Regions from separate parts of the Pollutimonas thiosulfatoxidans genome, predicted to be linked through region 2. Evidence: predicted binding sites of a transcription regulator. Region 2 holds the regulator's gene; each other region holds the start of a gene.

Region 1 (6,815 bases), 760 kb from region 2:
TGCTGTCGGGCGTGCTGGGCGGCCTGGGTATGGTGGTTCTGTACAACTTGGTCAATCCGCTGACCATGTGGCTTACCTTCGCGACTTTCGTCGGTTACGCCATCATCTATACGATGGTGCTCAAGCCGCTTACGCCGCAAAACATTGTTATCGGCGGCCTGTCCGGCGCCATGCCGCCCGCTCTGGGTTGGGCCGCGGTGGCCAATTCGGTCCCGGCCGAAGCCTGGCTGCTGGTCCTGATCATATTCATCTGGACGCCACCTCATTTCTGGGCGCTGGCCTTGTATCGCAACACCGATTACGCCAAGTCCGGCTTGCCCATGCTGCCTGTTACCCACGGCAAACAATTCACCCGCCTGCATATCCTGCTATACAGCTTTGTGCTGTTCGCAGCCACCCTGCTGCCTTATGTGGTCCGCATGAGCGGCCTGTTTTACCTGGTGTCGGCGGTAGTGCTCAGCGGCCTTTTCGTGATGTATGCCTGGCGTTTGTACAAAGCCTATTCGGACGAGCTCTCCCGCAAGCTGTTCCGATTCTCCATTCTTTATTTGTCGCTGCTCTTTGCGGCCTTGCTCCTCGATCACTGGATCAGACTGCTCTGATCCTCCTACGGAAGTCTCATGTTTGTGTATTCCAGTAAACGCCGCGCCCTGCTTGCCCTGACTGGCGCCATCGGCGTAACAGGCCTGTTGGCCGCCTGCGGCAAGAAGGACGTGCAGTTCAAGGGGTCGGACATCAGCGGCACCAAGCTAGGCCAAGACATGGCCATGCAAGATGGCTCGGGCCAGGTGCGCACACTGGCCGACTACCAGGGCAAGGTGGCTGTCATTTTCTTCGGCTTCACACAGTGCCCCGACGTTTGCCCCACGGCCATGGCAGAGCTTTCGCAAGCCATGACGCTGTTGGGCGACGACGCCCAAAAGGTGCAGGTCATCATGATCAGCGTAGACCCAGCGCGCGACACGCCGGAAGTGCTGTCCGCCTACGTCCAGGCTTTCAACCCCAGCTTCGTCGGCCTGACCGGCACGCCCGAGCAATTAAGTACCACAGCCAAGTCTTTCAAAACCTATTACGCCAAGTCCGCCGGGGCAACGCCAGAGCAGTACAGCATGGACCACGCCTCGTCTTTCTATATTCTTGACCAGCAAGGCGAAGCGCGCGTACTGGCCAGCGGCAACTCCTCCGCGCAAGACATCGCTCACGACATCCGCCAGCTTCTATAACCCGTGACACACCGCGGCACTTGGTTCTTCGTGTTGATGGCGGCCGCCATCCTGATGGTGACAATGGGGGCCCGGCAGTCGCTGGGTCTGTTCATGTTCCCCCTGAACGAGCACACCGGCCTGGGCATTGCCAGCATCAGCTTTGCCATGGCGATCGGGCAGTTTGTCTGGGGCGCTGTGCAGCCGGTATTTGGCGCCGTGGCGGACCGCTGGGGTCCGGGGCGCGTGATTGTGCTGGGCGCCGTGATGCTGGCCGCGGGCTGCGTGATGACCACCCAGGTCACCAGCGAATTTGGGCTGATTTTCGCTCTGGGCTTGCTAAGCGCTGCCGGAGCTGGGGCCGGAAGCTTCTCCATACTTATCGGCGCCACCGCCCAGCGCATTCCAGCAGAGCGCCGTTCGTTTGCCGGGGGCGTCATCAATGCCGGTGGCAGCATGGGACAGTTTGTGTTTGCCCCGCTGAACCAGGCCGTGATGTCCGCCTTCGGGTGGATGCACGCCATGTGGATGATGGCGGTGCTGGCGTTGACTACCGCGCCCATGGCTTGGTGGCTCCGTGGCAACAAGCACAAGCCTGTCCACCATGACGACGCCATACCCGGCTTGTCGCTGCGCGGGCAACTGAAAATTGCCTCGCGCAATCGCAGCTACTGGTGCTTGCATGCAGGGTTCTTCACTTGCGGCTTTCATATCGCGTTTCTGGTCACCCACATGCCGGGCGAGGTCAATTTATGCGGTTTGAGCGCCAACGTGGCGTCGACCTCGCTGGCCATCATCGGCCTGGCCAATGTCATGGGCAGCCTGGCCGCCGGGGCGTTCGGTACGCGCGTACGCATGAAGATGATACTTTTTTGGATGTATGCATCCCGCGCCGTCGCAATACTTATCTACATGGCTGCACCGAAAGAGCCATGGACCTTCTATATATTTGCTGCTGCGCTGGGCGCCACCTGGCTGGCAACCGTGCCGCCGACCGCCGGCCTTACCGCCAAAATCTTCGGCACGCGCTATCTCGCAACGCTTTTTGGCCTGACGCTGCTCAGTCACCAGATCGGCGGCTTCTTCGGGGCATGGCTGGGCGGCGTAGCCCTCGTGTCGTTCGGCAGTTATGAGTGGATCTGGTGGGCGGACGCAGCCCTGGCGGTTGCTGCCGCCCTGGTCAATCTGCCCATCCAGGAAACCAGGCCGATACGGCAGCCGGCCATGGCATAAGCGCGGGGCATAAAAAATGGGACACCTTGGTAGGTGTCCCATAGAACATCCGCTTCAATAGGGAGGGGAAGAGGAGAAGCCGAAGCGGACGGAGACGAATGGCTCGCGCATCGCTATGCAAACCCATTGTCTATGCTGTTTAGTCACATCGTATGCAAATAAGTTCGCCGGCCACGCCACGGATATGTAATAGTTCTTTTCCGCCGCGCGGCGATGGCGCTATTCGGTAAGCGCCAACCTGAGCTTCTTGAACGCTGCGGACTCGATCTGCCGAATTCGCTCTGCCGACACGCCGAATTCAGCTGCGAGCTCGTGCAAAGTGGCACCGCCTTCGTCTTGCAGCCAGCGCGCCTGCACAATGCGGCGCGAGCGTGGATCCAGCGATGTCAGGGCGTCTTCCAGCCCCGTGCCCTGCAAGTCATCGTACGCACGGCGTTCGAGCACCCGCGATGGCTCTTGTTGGCCGTCGTCCGACAGGTAGGATATAGGGGCGAAGCTGTCATCGTCGTCGTCGCCGCTGTTTTCCAGGGCCATCTCGCGGCCGGACATCCGCACTTCCATCTCGCTGACGTCTTGGGGCCGCACGTTAAGCTCGCGCGCAATCTCGTTGACCTGATCGGGATCTAGCGTTTGGCCGTCGGGCCGCATGCGGCGCAGGTTGAAAAACAGCTTGCGCTGCGCCTTGGTGGTGGCCACCTTGACCATCCGCCAGTTGCGCACGATGTACTCGTGAATTTCGGCCTTGATCCAGTGGACGGCAAACGACACCAGCCGTACGCCGCGCTCGGGGTCGAAGCGCTTGACGGCCTTCATCAGGCCGATATTGCCCTCTTGGATAAGGTCGGCGTGCGCCAGACCGTAGCCCAGATACTGGCGGGCTATGGAAACCACCAGGCGTAGGTGAGACGTAATGAGTTGACGGGCGGCGTCAAGGTCGGACTCGTCGCGCAGACGTTTGCCCAGCGCAGTTTCTTCTTCCTGCGTAAGCATGGGCAGGCGGTTTACCGCGCTGATGTACGCTTCGATCGTACCTAAGGCACCCGGATTCGAAATCGCCATGGCCAACTGATTGCTGGTCAGGGTCAAAGAATGCGAATTATGGGTCATCGGATAAGCGATCCTCTTGAATAGCGGATGGTAAGTAAGTTTAGCACTCTGAACAGCGGAGTGCTAATACCAAAAGTAGCTGAGCAAGTAACTGTATATTGGACTGCCTCAGCGGCGCTAAGTTCCTGCCCTGTCAGCAAGTGTCGAGCCGCAGACGGCTGGCCGGCCCATGGCGACATCAAGTAATGATGGCGCGCAGCATATCGACCAACCGATCAGCATGGTCGGCATCCAGCTTGGACAATACGCGGCGCTGATGCTCCATGGCGCGGTCGCACAGGCCGCTGATGAGGCGCGCACCCTTGGGGGTAATCGTTACCAGCGTCTGCCTGCGGTCGGCCCGGGACGTCCGCATACGGATGTAGCCCTGGCTTTCCAGACGCGGCAAGACCTTGCTTAGCGTTGGTTGCTTGGTAACGGCCAGCTCGGCCAGGGTACCCACAGTTTCGCCTTCGCCCTCAATCAGGCTGCCCAGCACTCGCCATTCGGTCACGGTAAGGCCGGCCTTGCGCACTTCCACGTGGAATTCGGCTGAGATACGGTGGCTGGCCTGGGCCAGCACGGAAGCAAGATAACGGTGTACGAAGCGGGTGGGTTCGCCGGACTGCATCAACCAATTCCTTTCAAGAGCGCCTCCAGCAGCCATCCGCGGCTATCGGCCCGATGCCCGATATAGTAGCCGGAAACCACCGTAAACATCGCTACCCCCAGGCCTAATAGTGGTAATTACTTATACCCAAGCAACTGTTATATCTATTAAATTTCACTTTTATATGAATATTCATATTTTAGCTCTGCAGCAGAAGCTTTAGGCTTCAAGATAGACGGCCGGGAGGCACCATGGCGGAACGCTCGTTCAAGAAAGAAGTACAGCAATTGCGCATCGGCGCGGGCGAAGAGTTCCGCGGCGAAGGCATTCTGGCGGTTACCAAGGCGCTGTTGCAATGCGGCGTCGGCTACGTTGCGGGCTACCAAGGCTCGCCCATATCGCACTTGATGGACGTTCTGGCCGACGCGCAAGAAATCCTCGACGAACTGGGCGTGCACTTCGAAGCCAGCGCGTCCGAGGCCACGGCCGCCGCAACGCTGGCCGCCTCGGTGATGTACCCCATACGCGGTGCGGTCACCTGGAAGTCCACAGTGGGCACCAATGTTGCCTCTGACGCCCTGGCCAACCTGGCATCGGGCGGCGTGACAGGCGGCGCGCTGATCGTGGTGGGGGAAGACTACGGCGAGGGTTCCTCCATCATGCAGGAACGCACGCATGCTTTCGCCATGAAATCGCAAATCTGGCTGCTGGACCCTCGACCCAATTTGGAAAGCATGGTGAAAGCGGTGGAGGACGGCTTCCAGTTGTCTGAAGCCAGCAACACTCCGGTGATACTGCAGTTGCGCATACGGGGCTGCCATGTGCATGGCCGCTTCATCGCCAAAGACAATAAGCGTCCGCCGCTCAGCCTCGGCCAGGCGCTGGACAACCCCGTGCGGGACACCAGCCGCATTGTCCTGCCGCCCGCCTCTTTCCAGCACGAGCATGAAAAAATACAGGCGCGCTGGCCGGCAGCCATTAAATACATCAAAGAAAACAAGCTGAATGAACTCTTTGACGGTGAGCACGGCGAACTCGGCCTGATTCTGCAAGGCGGTCTGTACAACGGCGTGATCCGCGCGCTCCAGCTATTGGGGCTGGCTGATACTTTCGGCAACAGCCGCATACCGCTGTATGTCATGAACGTGACCTACCCGGTTGTGGATGACGAGATCCGATCATTTTGCGAGCACAAGAAAGCGGTGCTGCTGATCGAAGAAGGGCAGCCAAATTACATAGAGCAAAACCTCAACACCATTTTGCGCCAGGCCGGCATGGATACCGCGCTGGCCGGCAAGGACGTATTGCCGCTGGCGGGCGAATACACCACTGCAGTGATCCGCGACGGCCTGCAGGCTTTCCTGAGCAAGCACAGCCCAGGCCTGCTGCATGAAGTGGCTGACGCGCCCGCCGCCAGCAAGCCCTTGATGAAAGAACAAGTGGTGCAGTTCCAGCGCAAGCCCACGGTGGTGCCGGCCCCCAGCCCCAGTCTGGCAAACGTTGTCCCCCCACGGCCGGCGGGCTTTTGCACTGGCTGTCCGGAGCGCCCCATCTTCGCCGCCTTGACCTTGGCGCAGGACAAGCTGGGTGAACACCACATCGCCTGCGACATCGGCTGCCATCTGTTTTCGATTCTGCCGCCATTCAACCTGGGCGCCACCACCATGGGATACGGCCTGGGCGCATCCAGCGCTGCGGCCTTTAACGTGCCCTCGTCCAAGCGTCCCATATCCATCATGGGCGATGGCGGCTTCTGGCATAACGGCTTGTCGTCGGGTATAGGCAATGCCGTCTTCAACAAATACGACGGCGTCATCATCATCGTGGACAACTACTATTCGGCGGCCACTGGCGGCCAGGATGTGCTTTCGTCCCGAGCCCGCAACGCCACGAAGTCCACGAACAACCCCATCGAGGCCGCGGTACGCGGTGTAGGCGTGAAATGGCTGCGCACGCTGGATCGCACCTACGACGTCGCCAAAGTGCAAGCCACCATAGAAGAAGCGCTGACCACCCCCGAGAAAGGCCCCAAGGTCATCATCGCGCAATCGGAATGCATGCTGAACAAGCAGCGCCGCACCAAACCGATATTCGCCCAGGCGGTCAAGTCCGGCAAGCGTGCGGTCAAGGAGCGTTTTGGCGTCGATCCCGATGTGTGCACGGGCGATCACGCCTGTATCCGGCTGTCCGGCTGTCCGTCGCTGTCAGTAAAAGAGAGCGAAGATCCCTTGAAGGAAGATCCTATCGCCTACGTCGACAACACCTGTGTGGGCTGCGGCAACTGCGGGGAAGTCGCGCACGCGGCGGTGCTGTGCCCATCCTTCTATCGTGCAGACATCATCCACAACCCCAACCGCTGGGATCTTCTCAAGGCCGGCATGCGGCGCAGCGTTATCGGCTTCCTGCAACGGCGGCGTCAGACGCAATTGGCGCGGCAGGCTTTGTAGGAGATGACCATGGATCCCATCAAAATCGCTATTCTCGCCATGGGCGGACAGGGCGGCGGGGTATTGGCCGACTGGATCGTCGATATGGCCGAGCATGCAGGCTGGTGGGCGCAGACCACCTCGGTGCCCGGCGTGGCACAACGCACTGGCGCGACCATTTATTATGTCGAGCTCTTGCCGGAAGATGCCATCAAGGCGGCGGGCCGTCCGCCCGTACTGGCCATGATGCCCACCCCG
Region 2 (6,815 bases):
GGTAAGGGCCAGCGCCGCCTCCAGGCTGTCCTTGACTGGGATCAGGCTTTCAGCGAACGACTCGGTACCGAATTTGCGCGCCTTGGCGACATCTTCCTGCGCCCGGCGACGTATGTTCTCGGCTTCGGCCTTGGCGCGCAGCAATTCCTCGTGATATTGAGCGACTTGTGCCTGCGATTCTGACAGCAAGGTTGCCCAGTCTTCCTCGGCATTGATTTGCTGCGCTTCGCTTGGGACTTCGGCCGACGTGGTTTGATCGTCGGGCTCGTTAGTCTCGAGTTTTTCGGACGTATCGATCGATGGATCCATTTGCTTGGGATCCAGGGGCTCGTTGGGTGCCGGCATAAAAAATCTCCACATCTAGGTATGCAATCCAATGAAATTGGGGCACACGCCCCCAATTCAAGACCACGCGAACCACGTTGTCCTGTCGTAATACTTAAAGTTTACTCTTGCTGCCGGGCAGCCAGCCTGCCAGATGGGTCTGGACCAGGTCCGCCAGGCTGAGTGCCCATTGCGGATCGTCGTTAAGACAGGGCACGTAGCGAAACTGAATACCGCCCTCCTCCAGGAAGGCATCCCGACATTGCATCTGGATTTCTTCGAGGGTCTCGAGACAATCGGCGACAAAGCCCGGGCACAAGACATCCACCGCCCGGACACCTTGCCGGGCCCAGTCGCGCAAGGTGGGCTCGGTATAGGGCTCCAGCCATTTTTCAGCACCGAAGCGGCTCTGAAAAGACACATGGATCAAGTGTCCATCCTGCCCCAGCCGGGTGCGCAACAAGGCCGCTGTCTCCATGCAATCCCGATAATAGGGATCGCCCTGCTCCACGGTGCGACGCGGCAAACCATGAAAACTCAGCAGCACGCGCTCTGGCTTGCCCTGGTCTTCCCAATGGCGGAGCAGGTGGGTCGCCAGCGCATCGATATAACCGGGCAGGTCGTGATAACGCTTGATGAAACGCAGCTCTGGCTGGTTGCGCATCCGTGCCGCGCAGGCGGTAACGCTATCCACGGCGGTGGCCGTGGTGCTGGCTGCGTATTGCGGATACATGGGCAGCACAACAATGCGGTCGCAACCCGCCGCGCGCAGGCGGGCCAAGGCGTCGGCGATAGAAGGATTGCCATAGCGCATGCCCAGTTCAACGCGTGCCTCTATGCCTTGCGAGGTCAGCGCCTCCTGGACACCCTGGCTCTGGGCCTGGCTCCAGACCAGTAGCGGCGACCCACCCTCCAGCCAGATCTCTTCGTAGCGAGGTGCCAGTGCACGAGGGCGACGCGTCAGAATAAAAGCGTGCAGTATCACTTGCCAGATCCATTGCGGGATCTCTATGACACGCGGGTCCGACAAGAACTCAGCCAGGTATTTGCGTATGGCGGGGGCCGTGGGTTGATCGGGGGTGCCAAGATTGATCATGAGCACGCCGATTGGGCCCGGATCGCGCGGCGGCGGATTTGTGCTGAAGGCCTGCGGATCTGCAGGTTCAGGCAAGTAGCGTGACGGTAAGGATATGGCCATGGAAGGATTTCGGCGTCAGGACTGATTGTGACTGAGAGCGTTGGAAAGCAGGCGGGCTGTAATGTCCACAATGGGGATGACCCGCTCGTAAGCCATGCGGGTAGGCCCGATAACGCCCAGCGTGCCCACGACCGTGCCGTCCACGCCATAAGGTGCGGTAATGACTGAAACGTCGTCCATCGGGACCAACCGCGAGTCGCCGCCGATATAAATCTGTACGCCTTGCGCGCGGCTGGACACATCCAGCAACTGCAGCAGATCGGTCTTTTTCTCGAACAGCGAGAACATGCGCCGCAAGCGATCCATGTCGGACGCAATCTCGGAGATATCCAGCAACTTGCTCTCGCCGGAGATCACCAGCGAGTCGTCCGTATCGGCAGTGGCGGTGCCCGCTTCGACAGCCGCCTGCATCAGCCGGGAGATATCAGCCTGCAGCGAAGACAACTCTTGCGTGATGGCCTGCCGCACTTCGTCGAAGGACATGCCGGCAAAATGCTGGTTGAAGAAGTTGCTGGCTTCGATGAGCTCTTGCTCGAGGTAATCGCGCGAAACAAACAAAATGCGGTTTTGCACGTCGCCATCGGGCGTCACAATAATAAGCAGTACCCGCTTATCGGACAGCCGGATGAATTCAATCTGGCGAAATACCTGCGCCCGTTTGGGTGCCAATACCACTCCTGCGAACTGCGACAGGTTGGACAGCAGGGCTGCGGCCGCCGTGATGGCACGGCCCGGCTCGGCCGCGGGCAGGATCTGCCTGATCTGGCTGGGCGGCAGAACTTCGAAACGCTGTACAGCCAACAGGCGATCGACAAACAGGCGATAACCCTTGGGCGTAGGAATACGGCCCGCCGATGTGTGCGGGCTATGGATGAGGCCGAGATCTTCGAGGTCGGCCATAACGTTGCGGATGGTGGCGGGCGACAGGTCGAACATTTTGGACAAGGTGCGCGAACCCACCGGTTGCCCATCGGCAATGTATCGTTCTATAAGCGCTTTCAGCAGCGCATTGGCTCGGTCGTCCATGGCTCTATTCTAGGCAATCCTGCCAACACGGGTTGTTATACCTACAGCCAACGAGGCGCAGGAACCATATAATCACTTAGTCTCTATTATTCCATCAATCACCCCGGTATTACTTTATGCACTTTAAAACCGTTGCGATCATCGGCCGTTACCAAGACACCGGCCTGGATGCACCGCTGCGTCAACTGGCCGACATGCTGCTGGCAACCGGCTGTAAAGTACTGATGGAAGCCGACACCGCCAGGAATACCGGCATTACCGAATACACCGCCGCCACATATGCCGAAATCGGCCAGCAGGCCGACCTGGCTGTCATCATGGGTGGCGATGGAACCATGCTGGGCGCCGCCCGCCTGCTGGCGCAAAGCGACGTCCCGCTTATCGGCATCAACCACGGCCGGCTGGGCTTCATTACCGATATCCCCCTGCACAGCGCCACCGACGCCCTGGCCAGCGTCATGCATGGCCATTACGACGCCGAAGAGCGTGTCATGCTGGAGGGCCGGGTGGTGCGTGGCAACGACACCCTATTTTCGGGCGTCGCACTTAACGATGTTGTGCTGAACCGCGCAGGGCGCGGCGGCATGATCGAAGTCAGCGTCGATTTCGACGGCGCGTTCATGTATAGCCAACGAGCCGACGGCCTGATCGTGGCCACGCCCACCGGGTCTACCGCCTATTCCCTTTCGGCCAACGGCCCTGTGGTGCATCCCAGCCTTAACGCCATACTGCTGGTGCCTGTTGCCCCGCAAACCTTGTCCAACCGCCCCATCGTGCTGCCTGACAGCGGTACGCTAAGCCTCACCATCTCGGCGCTGGGGCGCGTCGAATCCGGCGCCAGCGTCCACTTCGACATGCAGACCTGGTCCGATTGCCAGCCCGGCGACCGCATCGATATCCGTCGGGCCCAACATACCGTGCGATTTATCCATCCGCGCGGCTACAGCTTCTTCTCCACGCTGCGACGCAAGCTGTACTGGAACCACGTACCGCAACCTTCCGATACGGACGAATAAATCATGCTGCGTACCTTGCACATACGCGATTTCGTCATTGTCGATCAGGCAGACATCCATTTCGAGGCTGGCTTTACCGTGTTCTCCGGCGAGACCGGCGCCGGCAAGTCCATACTTATCGACGCCCTGTCACTGGCCCTGGGGGCCCGGGCCGACACCACTGTGCTGCGCGAAGGCGCTCAAAAAGCGGACATCACCGCCGTCTTCGACGCCCCCGACGCGCTACGACCCTGGCTGCTCGAGCAACAGCTGGACCCGGACGATGCGCTGGTATTGCGACGGGTAATCGACAACCAAAGCCGCAGCCGCGCCTTTATCAATGGGCTGCCCGTTACCCTGGGTCAATTGCGCGATCTGGCCGAACACTTGGTTGACATCCACGGGCAGCACGCACATCAAAGCTTGCTCAAGCCGGCCAACCAACGAGCCTTGCTTGATGCCCACGGCGGCCATCTGCCGCTGGCGGCGCAAGTGCAGCAAGCCTGGCAGGCCTGGCAAACCGCCCAAAAAGCCCTGGCCGCCGCCAGCCAAAACGAAGCCGCCCTGCAGGAAGAACGCGAGCGCCTCGAATGGCAATTGGCCGACCTGGACACCCTCGACCTGCGGCCGGGCGAATGGGACGCCATCACCAACGACCATAGCCGGCTGGCCCACGCTCAGGCACTGCTGGACGGCGCCACCCAAGCGCTGGCCGCTCTCGACGACGAACAAAACTCCGCGCAATCGGCGCTGGGGGTGGCGGCACATAGCCTGCAGCCCCTGCTGCGTCACGACAACCGTTTACAAAGCATTTACGACGCCATCGAGTCCGCGCGCATCGCGGCCAGTGAAGCCGTTTCCGACCTCAACAGCTATCTCGACAAGGTCGAGCTCGACCCCGCCCGTCTCGCCGCAGCGGAAGAACGCCTGGGCGTTATTTTCGACACCGCCCGCAAGTTCAAGATCGATCCGCCCGAGCTCCCCGCCCTGCAGCTATCCTTGCGCCAGCAACTCGAAGCCAGCCAGGCGGCCGCCAATATGCCATTGCTGATCGAACAAAATCGGGCTGCCGCCGCACACTACGACGAACTCGCAGCGCAATTGGCAAAAGCAAGGGCGGCAACCAGCAAACGCCTGGCAAAAAACGTTACCCAGGCTCTCCAGACACTGGCCATGCTAGGCGGACGCTTCCAGATCGAGCTTACCGCCTGCCCGCCGGGTCCTCATGGCACCTCCGCGGTCGAGTTCCTGGTTGCCGGCCACGCGGGCACCACGCCCAAGCCGCTGGCCAAGGTAGCCTCGGGCGGCGAGCTGGCCCGCATTTCGCTCGCGCTATCGGTCATCGCCAGTCAGGCCGCGCGGGTGCCCACCCTCATATTCGACGAAGTCGACACGGGCGTGGGCGGTGCGGTAGCCGAGGTCGTCGGACGGCTGCTGCGCGAGCTCGGGCAGCGTCACCAGGTTCTGTGCGTTACGCACCTGCCGCAGGTGGCGGCGCGCGGAACCCAGCATTACGAGGTCAGTAAATCCACGTCACAAGCCAGCACCCTATCCATGATCAGGATGCTGGACGACAAAGGTCGGGAAAATGAAGTGGCCCGCATGCTGGGGGGCCTGAAGATCACCGACACGACGCGCAAGCACGCGCGCGAAATGCTGGCGGGTTGAAGCTGGACTTATTTTGGCTTGGCGGCAGTACAGTCCGGGCAAATACCGTAAAGCAGCATGGTATGGCTCTCGAGCACGAAACCGTGGTCCTTGGCAACCTTGTGCTGGCGTTTTTCGATTTCCGGTTCGCTAAACTCTTCGACCTTGCCGCAATTGGTGCAAATCAGGTGATCGTGGTGGTCGCCGTCGTTAAGCTCGAACACGGCCTTGCCGCCGTCAAACTGGCTGCGCACCAGGATGCCGGCCTGCTCGAACTGCGTCAACACCCGGTAGACCGTGGCCAGGCCAATATCGACATCTTCAGCGATAAGCGCGCGGTAGACGTCTTCGGCGCTTTGATGGCGGTGATCGGCCCGTCTGAATATGTCGAGGATCTTCAGGCGCGGGAAGGTCGCCTTCAAGCCCATGCTTTTCAGTTCGTTCTGGTTAATCATAGCTAGAATGTCTCTGGTGAAATGGATGGTGTCCGGGCAGGATGAGGCTTGCAAAATACGCCCGGCGCCGACTAACGCTATTATGCGTTTATTCTTGAACCTTTATGATAACGGTTTTATTCGATCTGAATAACAGGGGCGCTTCGTGCTGACGACTGCAAAACCAATATTTTCAACGCTTCGCGCCGGTTTGACGGCAATTGCACTGACCGTAACACTGGGCGCCTGCGGCACCACCAACTGGGGTTTCCCGTATCGGCCTGATGTACAGCAGGGTAACTGGATCACGTCCGAGCAGGTGGCCCAACTGCAGCAAGGCATGACGCGCGAGCAGGTGCGTTTCATCCTGGGCACGCCCACCTTGCAAGACGTATTTCGCAGCAATCGCTGGGATTACCCCTACTACAACAAGCCCGGCTATGGCGAAGAGCAACAGCGCAAGTTCACCGTTTGGTTCGACGGTGACAGCCTGGTGCGCTGGGAAGGCGACGAACAGCCCGACCGGCAACCCTTCCAGAAGGCCGATACCGGCATGACCGGAGAAAGCGGCGCCAACGCTGCTGATGAAGACGCAGGCGACGGCATCCCAGCCGACACTGCCGGCGCAGACGCCGCACAGACCAGCCCGATTCCAGGTGTCACGCCTGCGCAACCCGCCGCCGACGGGACAGCGCCCGACCAGCAAAGCGAAGCCGACGCACAGGTAGAAACAGAACGCAGGCGCGCCATTCTCAACGCCCCCGATACACAGCGGACGCCTTCTGGCGCGCCGTCAGCCGGCAGGAACACCGCCGAACCGCTGCGCTAAGGAGCATGACAATGCGTATTGCCATCGCAGGCGCAGACGGACGCATGGGCCGGATGCTGATCGAAGCTGTACTACAAAGCCCCGACATGACCCTTACTGTCGCCTTGGACAGAGCCGGCTCGCCGGCCTTGGGACAGGACGCAGGCAGCTTTCTGGGCCAGGAAACCGGCGTCGCCATCACGGACGACCTGGGCGCCATTGCCAATGCGGATTGCCTGATCGACTTCACCCGGCCCGAGGGTACGCTGGCCCATTTGCAGGCCTGCGTCGAACACGGCACGCGCTGCGTGATCGGGACCACCGGCTTCACCGAAGAAGGTCGGCGCGCCATTCAGGCAGCCAGCCAGAAGATCGCCGTAGTC
Region 3 (6,815 bases), 1.7 Mb from region 2:
GCCGCATCGTCAAGCAAGCGGGCTTGCACGTCTGGTCGGCAGACGGCCAGACCATTAGCTTGGCTTCCCGTGGCTACGACCACTTTTCATAGCGTCGCTGCCACAGCAGAGCACTGAATCATGCCAGTCACCGATCCTCTTTCCGACACTCCTCACGCCTTCAAGCCGACCGCCGCCTGGGTGTTTGGCTCCTTGCCGCGCGTGATCTCGTTTGGGTTTGGTAGCGGGCTGATACGGCCGGCGCCTGGCACCTGGGGCACGCTGCTGGGCTGGCTGCTATGGGTAGTTGGGGTGTCGCGCCTGCCCGACCCGGCCATCGCCGCGGTGTTGGTGCTGGCCTTTGCGTTAGGCTGCTGGACCTGTCATCGGGTGGGCCGCGAAATGGGCAAGGCCGATGATGGCGGCATGGTGTGGGATGAAGTTGTTGCGTTCTGGCTGGTGCTGTGGCTGACGCCCGACACCTGGATCGCCCAGCTTGTGGCGTTTGTCGTGTTCCGTTTTTTCGACATTGCAAAGCCGCCACCCATCAGTTTCTTCGACAAGCATTTCAAGAACGGTTTTGGCGTCATGTGGGACGACATTGTGGCGGCGGCATATAGCTTGCTGTTGCTGGCCGTTCTGGTCAGACTCGAGGTGTTTCCATGATGGACAGGCAAGCGTGGCCCCAGGCGCATCAGCTTGGTCAATTGCTGCTTACACGCGGCTGGATGTTCGCCTGCGCCGAATCATGCACGGGCGGACTGCTGGCGGCTGCCATGACGGACACGCCCGGGTCCAGCCAGTGGTTCGATCGCGGCTTCGTTACGTATAGCAATGAGGCCAAGGTCCAACACCTGCTGGTCAACGCCGACACGCTGGAACGCTTTGGCGCCGTCAGCGAAGAAACCGCCATGGAGATGGCGGCCGGGGTGTTGACCGCCGCTATGCCGGCCAACGTGGCCATCTCGACGACTGGTGTGGCCGGCCCCGGCGGCGGCACGCCTGGCAAACCCGTGGGCATGGTGTGTTTCGGCTTTGCACAGCGCACGGCCGACGGCGTCGTAACCCGAGCCATGACCAGAATATTCGAGGGCGAGCGAGCTCAGATACGCGCGGCCGCGGTCGACTATGCGCTGATGACCGCAATAAGCCTTATCGAACAGCGTTGATGGCGTCACGCGTCTGGCGCGCTGCCAGGGCTGCCGCCACACGCCAGTCGTCGCCCGTGCTGGCGTATAAAATCGCCCGCGACGAGTTGATCATCATGCCTGTCCCTTGGCTGTCCAGTCCGGCCTTCACTGTGGAGGGGATGTCGCCGCCTTGTGCGCCGATACCGGGTATCAGCAGCGGCATGTCCGCCACCCGCGCGCGCACCTTGGCGATTTCCTCCGGAAACGTCGCGCCTACTACCAAGGCGCATTGGCCGTTGCCATTCCAGCGATCCGCAGCCAGCGCTGCCACGCGCAGATACAGCGGCGTGCCGTCGGCAGACTCTATGAACTGCAGGTCGGAGCCGCCAGGATTGGATGTGCGGCACAGGATGATGACGCCCTTGTCATCCCATTCGAGGTAGGGCGTTATCGAGTCGGAGCCCATGTAGGGATTGACCGTGACGGCGTCAGCCTGATAGCGCTCGAAGGCTTCGCGCGCATACTGCTGCGCTGTCGATCCGATGTCGCCGCGCTTGGCGTCCAGAATAATGGGCAGGTCCGGGTGGTGTTCACGTACGTAGTCACACAGAGCCTCCAACTGGTCTTCCGCGCGCTCGGCCGAGAAGTAAGCGATCTGCGGCTTGATGGCGCAGGCGTACTGGGCGGTTACGTCGACGATGGCGCGGCAGAACTCGAAGATGGCGTCGGGGTGGCCCTGCAATTCGGCGGGAAAGCGTTGAGGGTCGGGATCCAGGCCCACTGTCAGCATCGAACCGGACGTTGCCCAGGCCTTGGCCAGCTTTTCAATGAAGGTCATGTGGTGCTTACGATATGGATAAAGTACGCCAGATTATAGGCGTAGCGCCACGCACACCCAGACCGCTGCGCCCAGCAGTATGGTCAACATGACGGCTGCGCTGCCCAGGTCTTTGGCCCGGCCTACCAATGGGTGAGGCTCTAGCGTGATGGCATCCGCCAATGCCTCCATTGCCGAGTTAAGCAGCTCTACGATCAGCAGTAGAACCAGCGTGCCAAGCAACATCATGGTTTCGATCGGGTTGCGGCCAAGCCAGAATGCCATCGGTGTCATCACCACGGCCAACAGCAGCTCTTGTCGAAACGCCGCTTCATGCCGGAAGGCGGCGGCAAGGCCTTGAGCGGAATAGCGCAGGGCTTTGAACAGGCGGGCAAGGCCGCCCTTGCTTTTAAAGGGCGAATGCGAAGTGGTCATCGATGTACCGGTAAAGGCCGCGCCGGGCGGCGCAACCGATGCATTATAGGTGCAGACCGCCAACGCAAAAAAGCCTCCGAATAAATCGGAGGCTTTCGATGCAAGCCCGGGCGCGGACGCCCGGGTTACGGCTAAGCAAGGCGCAATTAGAAGCCGCCCATACCACCCATACCGCCCATTCCACCCATGTCTGGCATGGCAGGAGCAGACTTGTCTTCTGGGATTTCAGCCACTGCGGCTTCCGTCGTCAGCAACAGGCTGGCAACCGACGCTGCGTTTTGCAAGGCAGTGCGGGTAACCTTGGTGGGATCCAGCACGCCTTGTTCAACCAGGTCGCCGTACTCGCCGGTAGCGGCGTTGTAGCCGTAGTTGCCGGTGCCGTTAGCTACATTGTTGACCACAACGCTGGCTTCGTCGCCGGCGTTTTCAACGATGGTGCGCAGCGGTGCTTCAACAGCGCGCAGGATCAGCTTGATGCCGGCTTCCTGGTCGACGTTGTCGCCCTTCAGTTGTGCGATGGCAGCCTTGGCGCGGATCAGTGCAACACCGCCTCCAGGAACAATGCCTTCTTCGACTGCGGCGCGCGTAGCATGCAGAGCATCTTCGACGCGGGCTTTCTTTTCCTTCATTTCGATTTCGGTGGCAGCGCCAACACGAATCACAGCAACGCCGCCTGCCAATTTGGCAACGCGCTCTTGCAGTTTTTCGCGATCGTAATCGGAAGTGGCTTCTTCGATCTGGACGCGGATTTGCTTGACGCGTGCTTCGATCGACTTGCCGTCACCAGCGCCATCGATGATGATGGTGTTTTCTTTGGCAACTTCAATGCGCTTGGCCTGGCCGAGGTCTTCGACGGTGGCTTTCTCAAGCGACATGCCGGTTTCTTCGGAGATCACCACGCCGCCCGTCAGGATGGCGATGTCTTCCAGCATGGCTTTGCGACGGTCGCCAAAGCCAGGAGCCTTGACTGCGGTGGTCTTCAGGATGCCGCGGATGTTGTTCACAACCAGGGTGGCCAGTGCTTCGCCTTCGACGTCTTCGGCAACGATCAGCAGAGGACGGCTGGACTTGGCAACTTGCTCCAGGATGGGCAGCAGGTCGCGGATGTTGCTGATTTTCTTGTCGAAAATCAGGACATACGGATCTTCCAGCACGGAAACTTGCTTGTCCGGGTTGTTGATGAAGTAGGGCGACAGGTAGCCGCGGTCGAATTGCATGCCTTCGACGACATCAAGTTCGTTATCCAGCGACTTGCCGTCTTCAACGGTAATCACGCCTTCCTTGCCAACCTTGTCCATGGCATTGGCAATGATCTCGCCAATGGAGGAGTCGGCGTTGGCCGAGATGGAACCAACCTGGGCGATTTCCTTGCTGGTAGTGCAAGGCTTGGACAGCTTCTTGAGCTCTTCCACAGCCACGGCAACCGCTTTGTCGATACCGCGCTTCAGGTCCATGGGGTTGATGCCGGCGGCAACGTACTTCAGGCCTTCTTCAACGATGGACTGGGCCAGCACGGTAGCCGTGGTGGTGCCGTCGCCAGCGTTGTCGGAAGTCTTGGAAGCCACTTCCTTGACCAACTGAGCGCCGATGTTTTCGAACTTGTCTTTGAGTTCGATTTCTTTGGCAACCGATACACCATCTTTAGTGACGGTAGGTGCGCCGAAAGAGCGGTCGAGCACAACGTTGCGACCCTTGGGGCCCAAGGTTGTCTTGACAGCATTGGCGAGAATGTTTACGCCACGTACGATGCGAACGCGTGCGTCATCGCCGAATAAAACTTGTTTTGCAGCCATTGTAGAATTCCTTATGTAGATTCGGGTCTGATTACTGGATCACGGCGAGGATTTCTTCCTCGCGGATGACGAGTAGTTCGTCGCCATCAACCTTGACGGTTTGGCCGGCATATTTGCCGAAGAGAACCTTGTCGCCTACTTTCAGGTCGACAGGTTGCACTTTGCCGTCATCGGAGCGCTTGCCGGGGCCAACGGCCACAACTTCACCCTGGTCGGGCTTTTCAGCGGCGCTTTCAGGGATGACGATACCCGAGGCGGTAGTGCGCTCGTTGTCCAGACGTTTGATGATCACACGATCATTCAAAGGACGCAGTGCCATGAAGGAACTCCTGTTCAATAAATAATGATTAAGAAAAAAAGGCGGGGGGCGGCCTGTTAGCACTCAGCCCCTTCGAGTGCTAATTATAAGGACGAAGTTGGAATCTTCAAGGGGGCGGGCATGGATTGTTACAAGTGCAAGCGCCGCTGCTGTCGATTTTCATCCGGTTCTGCGTAGAATCAAAAACGCCTTCCGCAGTTGCGGGGGACAGTAAGTCCATCAAGGAGACGACAATGCAACGCACTAAAAGAGGTGTATCAGCAGTTGTAGTCGGACTTGCGCTTACCGCGTTATCTAGCGGTGTGATCGCGCAGGGTCAGGGTCAGGTCCCGGACAACATTGAAAAGCTCATGAATATGGGCACGACGGGCGCCTCACTGGATATTGAGTCCATCCCGCAAACAGGCGATCGTGCCGAGGCAATCAAGCGCATACTCACGAACGTCAAGGTCCCAGAGGGGTTCACCATCAGCCTCTATGCCATTGTGCCAGACGCGCGCCACATGGCGGTCGGGCCCTCGACAGGCGTCGTGTTTGTCGGCACCCGAAAAAACAAGATCTGGTCGGTAACAGACCGGACCAAGAGCCGCGTAGCAGACGACGTGAAGCGCTTCGCGCCGTCCGTAAGCTTCAAAGTGCCGAACGGATTGTGTTTCTCCCAGGACGGCTTCTTGTACAGTGTCGAGCACAATCGCGTGCTTGTGTTTCCGGCAGCCGAGTTCTTCTATGAGGGGCCGGACGTCGCCGCAGGCATTGTCGTTCCACAGGGTGAACTCATACCGGTGGACGATGAAAGCTTCAACCACGGTGCTCGCACCTGCCGCATCGGTCCGGACAACAAGCTGTATGTCACCCTGGGCAACCCATACAACGTGCCGCCCAAGGAAAAACTCGAGCTTTACGACAAGACCGGCATGATGGGCATCATACGGATGGACGCCGACGGCAAGAACCGCGAGGTCTTCGCGTATGGCGTTCGCAATTCGGTTGGGATGGATTTCAATCCCAAGGACAAGGTGCTGTGGTTCTCGGACAACCAGGTAGATGGCATGGGAGACGACATTCCACCGGGAGAGCTGAACCGCGCGCCGCAACTCGGCCAGCATTTCGGCTTCCCCTATTACGGAGGCGGCAACATACGCACGGTGGAGTTCAAGGATGTCGAGCCGCCCGCCGATGTGGTGTTTCCCCAGGTCGAGACGGACGCTCACGCGGCTGACCTCGGGATCCACTTCGCCAAGGGGGAGATGTTTCCCGAGAAGTATCGCAATGGCTTGTTTACCGCTCAGCACGGGTCCTGGAACAGAACCACACCTATCGGCGCGCGCGTCCTGTTCACGAGCTTGAAAGAAGATGGCACGGCGGGCGAGACGGAGATCTTTGCGGACGGCTGGTTAAGCGACAAGAACGAGTACCTCGGTCGCCCCGTCGACGTCGCGTTTCTGCCTGACGGCTCCATGCTGATCTCGGATGACATGGTGGGCGCCATTTATCGCGTAGCGTATGAAGGGAAGTAGCATCAGCCCAGCCTCGGTTTTCCTTGCTCTGGGGCTGGCCGGCCTGGCCGTGCCGTCCTGGAGTGCGGATATCGAGGCTGGTCGGGCCAAGTCCATGCAGTGTGCCGTGTGCCACGGCGCCCAGGGCATGGCAACAGCGCCCGACGCACCCAATCTCGCCGGCCAGAACGAAATGTATCTGGTGAAAGCGCTGAAGGATTTCAAGTCCAAGGCGCGCGAGCACGAGGTGATGAACCTCATGGCGGCCGGCCTGAGCGACGACGACATGGCTGACCTCGCAGCCTACTACCAAAGTGTAGAGATACAGCTAAAGACTGCGCCCTAGCACCTTTAACGTCTATTAGCGATCGGCCAAATGTTTATGTTGCCATGCTTGTCATAGTTGTAATGGTTTGAGGGAGCTCCCCAGTGTATTGGTAGTTACCCCGATTCATTTCCACAGCAATAAAAATTTTTAGAAATAACTTCGCTGTGCGACCCATCTAGCATGCCTTGGCCCGCTACCGAGAGATCTACCTATCTGTCCGCCCGTATGCGGCATGCGTATCTCGACTTGATGTCGATTTACTCGCCGACGGGTGGCATTTTTTTTGTGTCTGCTCTCGTGCTGGACTCTCTAGGCTGACGCCTCTTATCCATCACCACAGGAGAGACCCTGAATGACTGTTTTTACCATCGCTCCGATAGGGACCTGCCGCATCCATACGCCGCTGCGCGATGCACTGGGGCGTTACCCGATCAAGCTGCAACTCGGCCGAAACTACGGTTTCGTGCACACGGTTGCCGAAGCGCTTCAGCAGGCGCGATTCATGCTCGGCAAAGCCG

What was found. The regulator HrcA, encoded in region 2, represses chaperone genes, less so after heat shock. The targets are predictions, from matches to a motif close to TTAGCACTCNNNNNNNNNGAGTGCTAA.
Region 1: the regulator HrcA is predicted to act here: its motif matches at 3,583-3,609, upstream of rpoH (RNA polymerase sigma factor RpoH).
Region 3: the regulator HrcA is predicted to act here: its motif matches at 4,530-4,556, upstream of CKA81_RS10135 (co-chaperone GroES).

Annotation. Positions count from the first base shown of each region.
Region 1 covers NZ_CP022987.1:3,086,111-3,092,925, reverse strand. The annotation lists gene cyoE (heme o synthase) at 1-602, shown strand, start outside; gene CKA81_RS15020 (SCO family protein) at 621-1,223, shown strand; gene CKA81_RS15015 (MFS transporter) at 1,260-2,435, shown strand; gene rpoH (RNA polymerase sigma factor RpoH) at 2,655-3,542, opposite strand; gene CKA81_RS15005 (MarR family winged helix-turn-helix transcriptional regulator) at 3,721-4,152, opposite strand; gene CKA81_RS15000 (indolepyruvate ferredoxin oxidoreductase subunit alpha) at 4,383-6,578, shown strand; gene CKA81_RS14995 (indolepyruvate oxidoreductase subunit beta family protein) at 6,582-6,815, shown strand, end outside.
Region 2 covers NZ_CP022987.1:302,293-309,107, reverse strand. The annotation lists gene grpE (nucleotide exchange factor GrpE) at 1-345, opposite strand, end outside; gene hemH (ferrochelatase) at 440-1,522, opposite strand; gene hrcA (heat-inducible transcriptional repressor HrcA) at 1,538-2,548, opposite strand; gene CKA81_RS01495 (NAD kinase) at 2,665-3,564, shown strand; gene recN (DNA repair protein RecN) at 3,568-5,211, shown strand; gene fur (ferric iron uptake transcriptional regulator) at 5,220-5,645, opposite strand; gene CKA81_RS17205 (outer membrane protein assembly factor BamE) at 5,791-6,453, shown strand; gene dapB (4-hydroxy-tetrahydrodipicolinate reductase) at 6,465-6,815, shown strand, end outside.
Region 3 covers NZ_CP022987.1:2,111,832-2,118,646, reverse strand. The annotation lists gene thiL (thiamine-phosphate kinase) at 1-92, shown strand, start outside; gene CKA81_RS10160 (phosphatidylglycerophosphatase A family protein) at 121-645, shown strand; gene CKA81_RS10155 (CinA family protein) at 642-1,148, shown strand; gene pyrF (orotidine-5'-phosphate decarboxylase) at 1,132-1,947, opposite strand; gene CKA81_RS10145 (diacylglycerol kinase) at 1,981-2,361, opposite strand; gene groL (chaperonin GroEL) at 2,508-4,154, opposite strand; gene CKA81_RS10135 (co-chaperone GroES) at 4,186-4,473, opposite strand; gene CKA81_RS10130 (PQQ-dependent sugar dehydrogenase) at 4,707-5,990, shown strand; gene CKA81_RS10125 (c-type cytochrome) at 5,977-6,315, shown strand; gene CKA81_RS10120 (hypothetical protein) at 6,650-6,815, shown strand, end outside.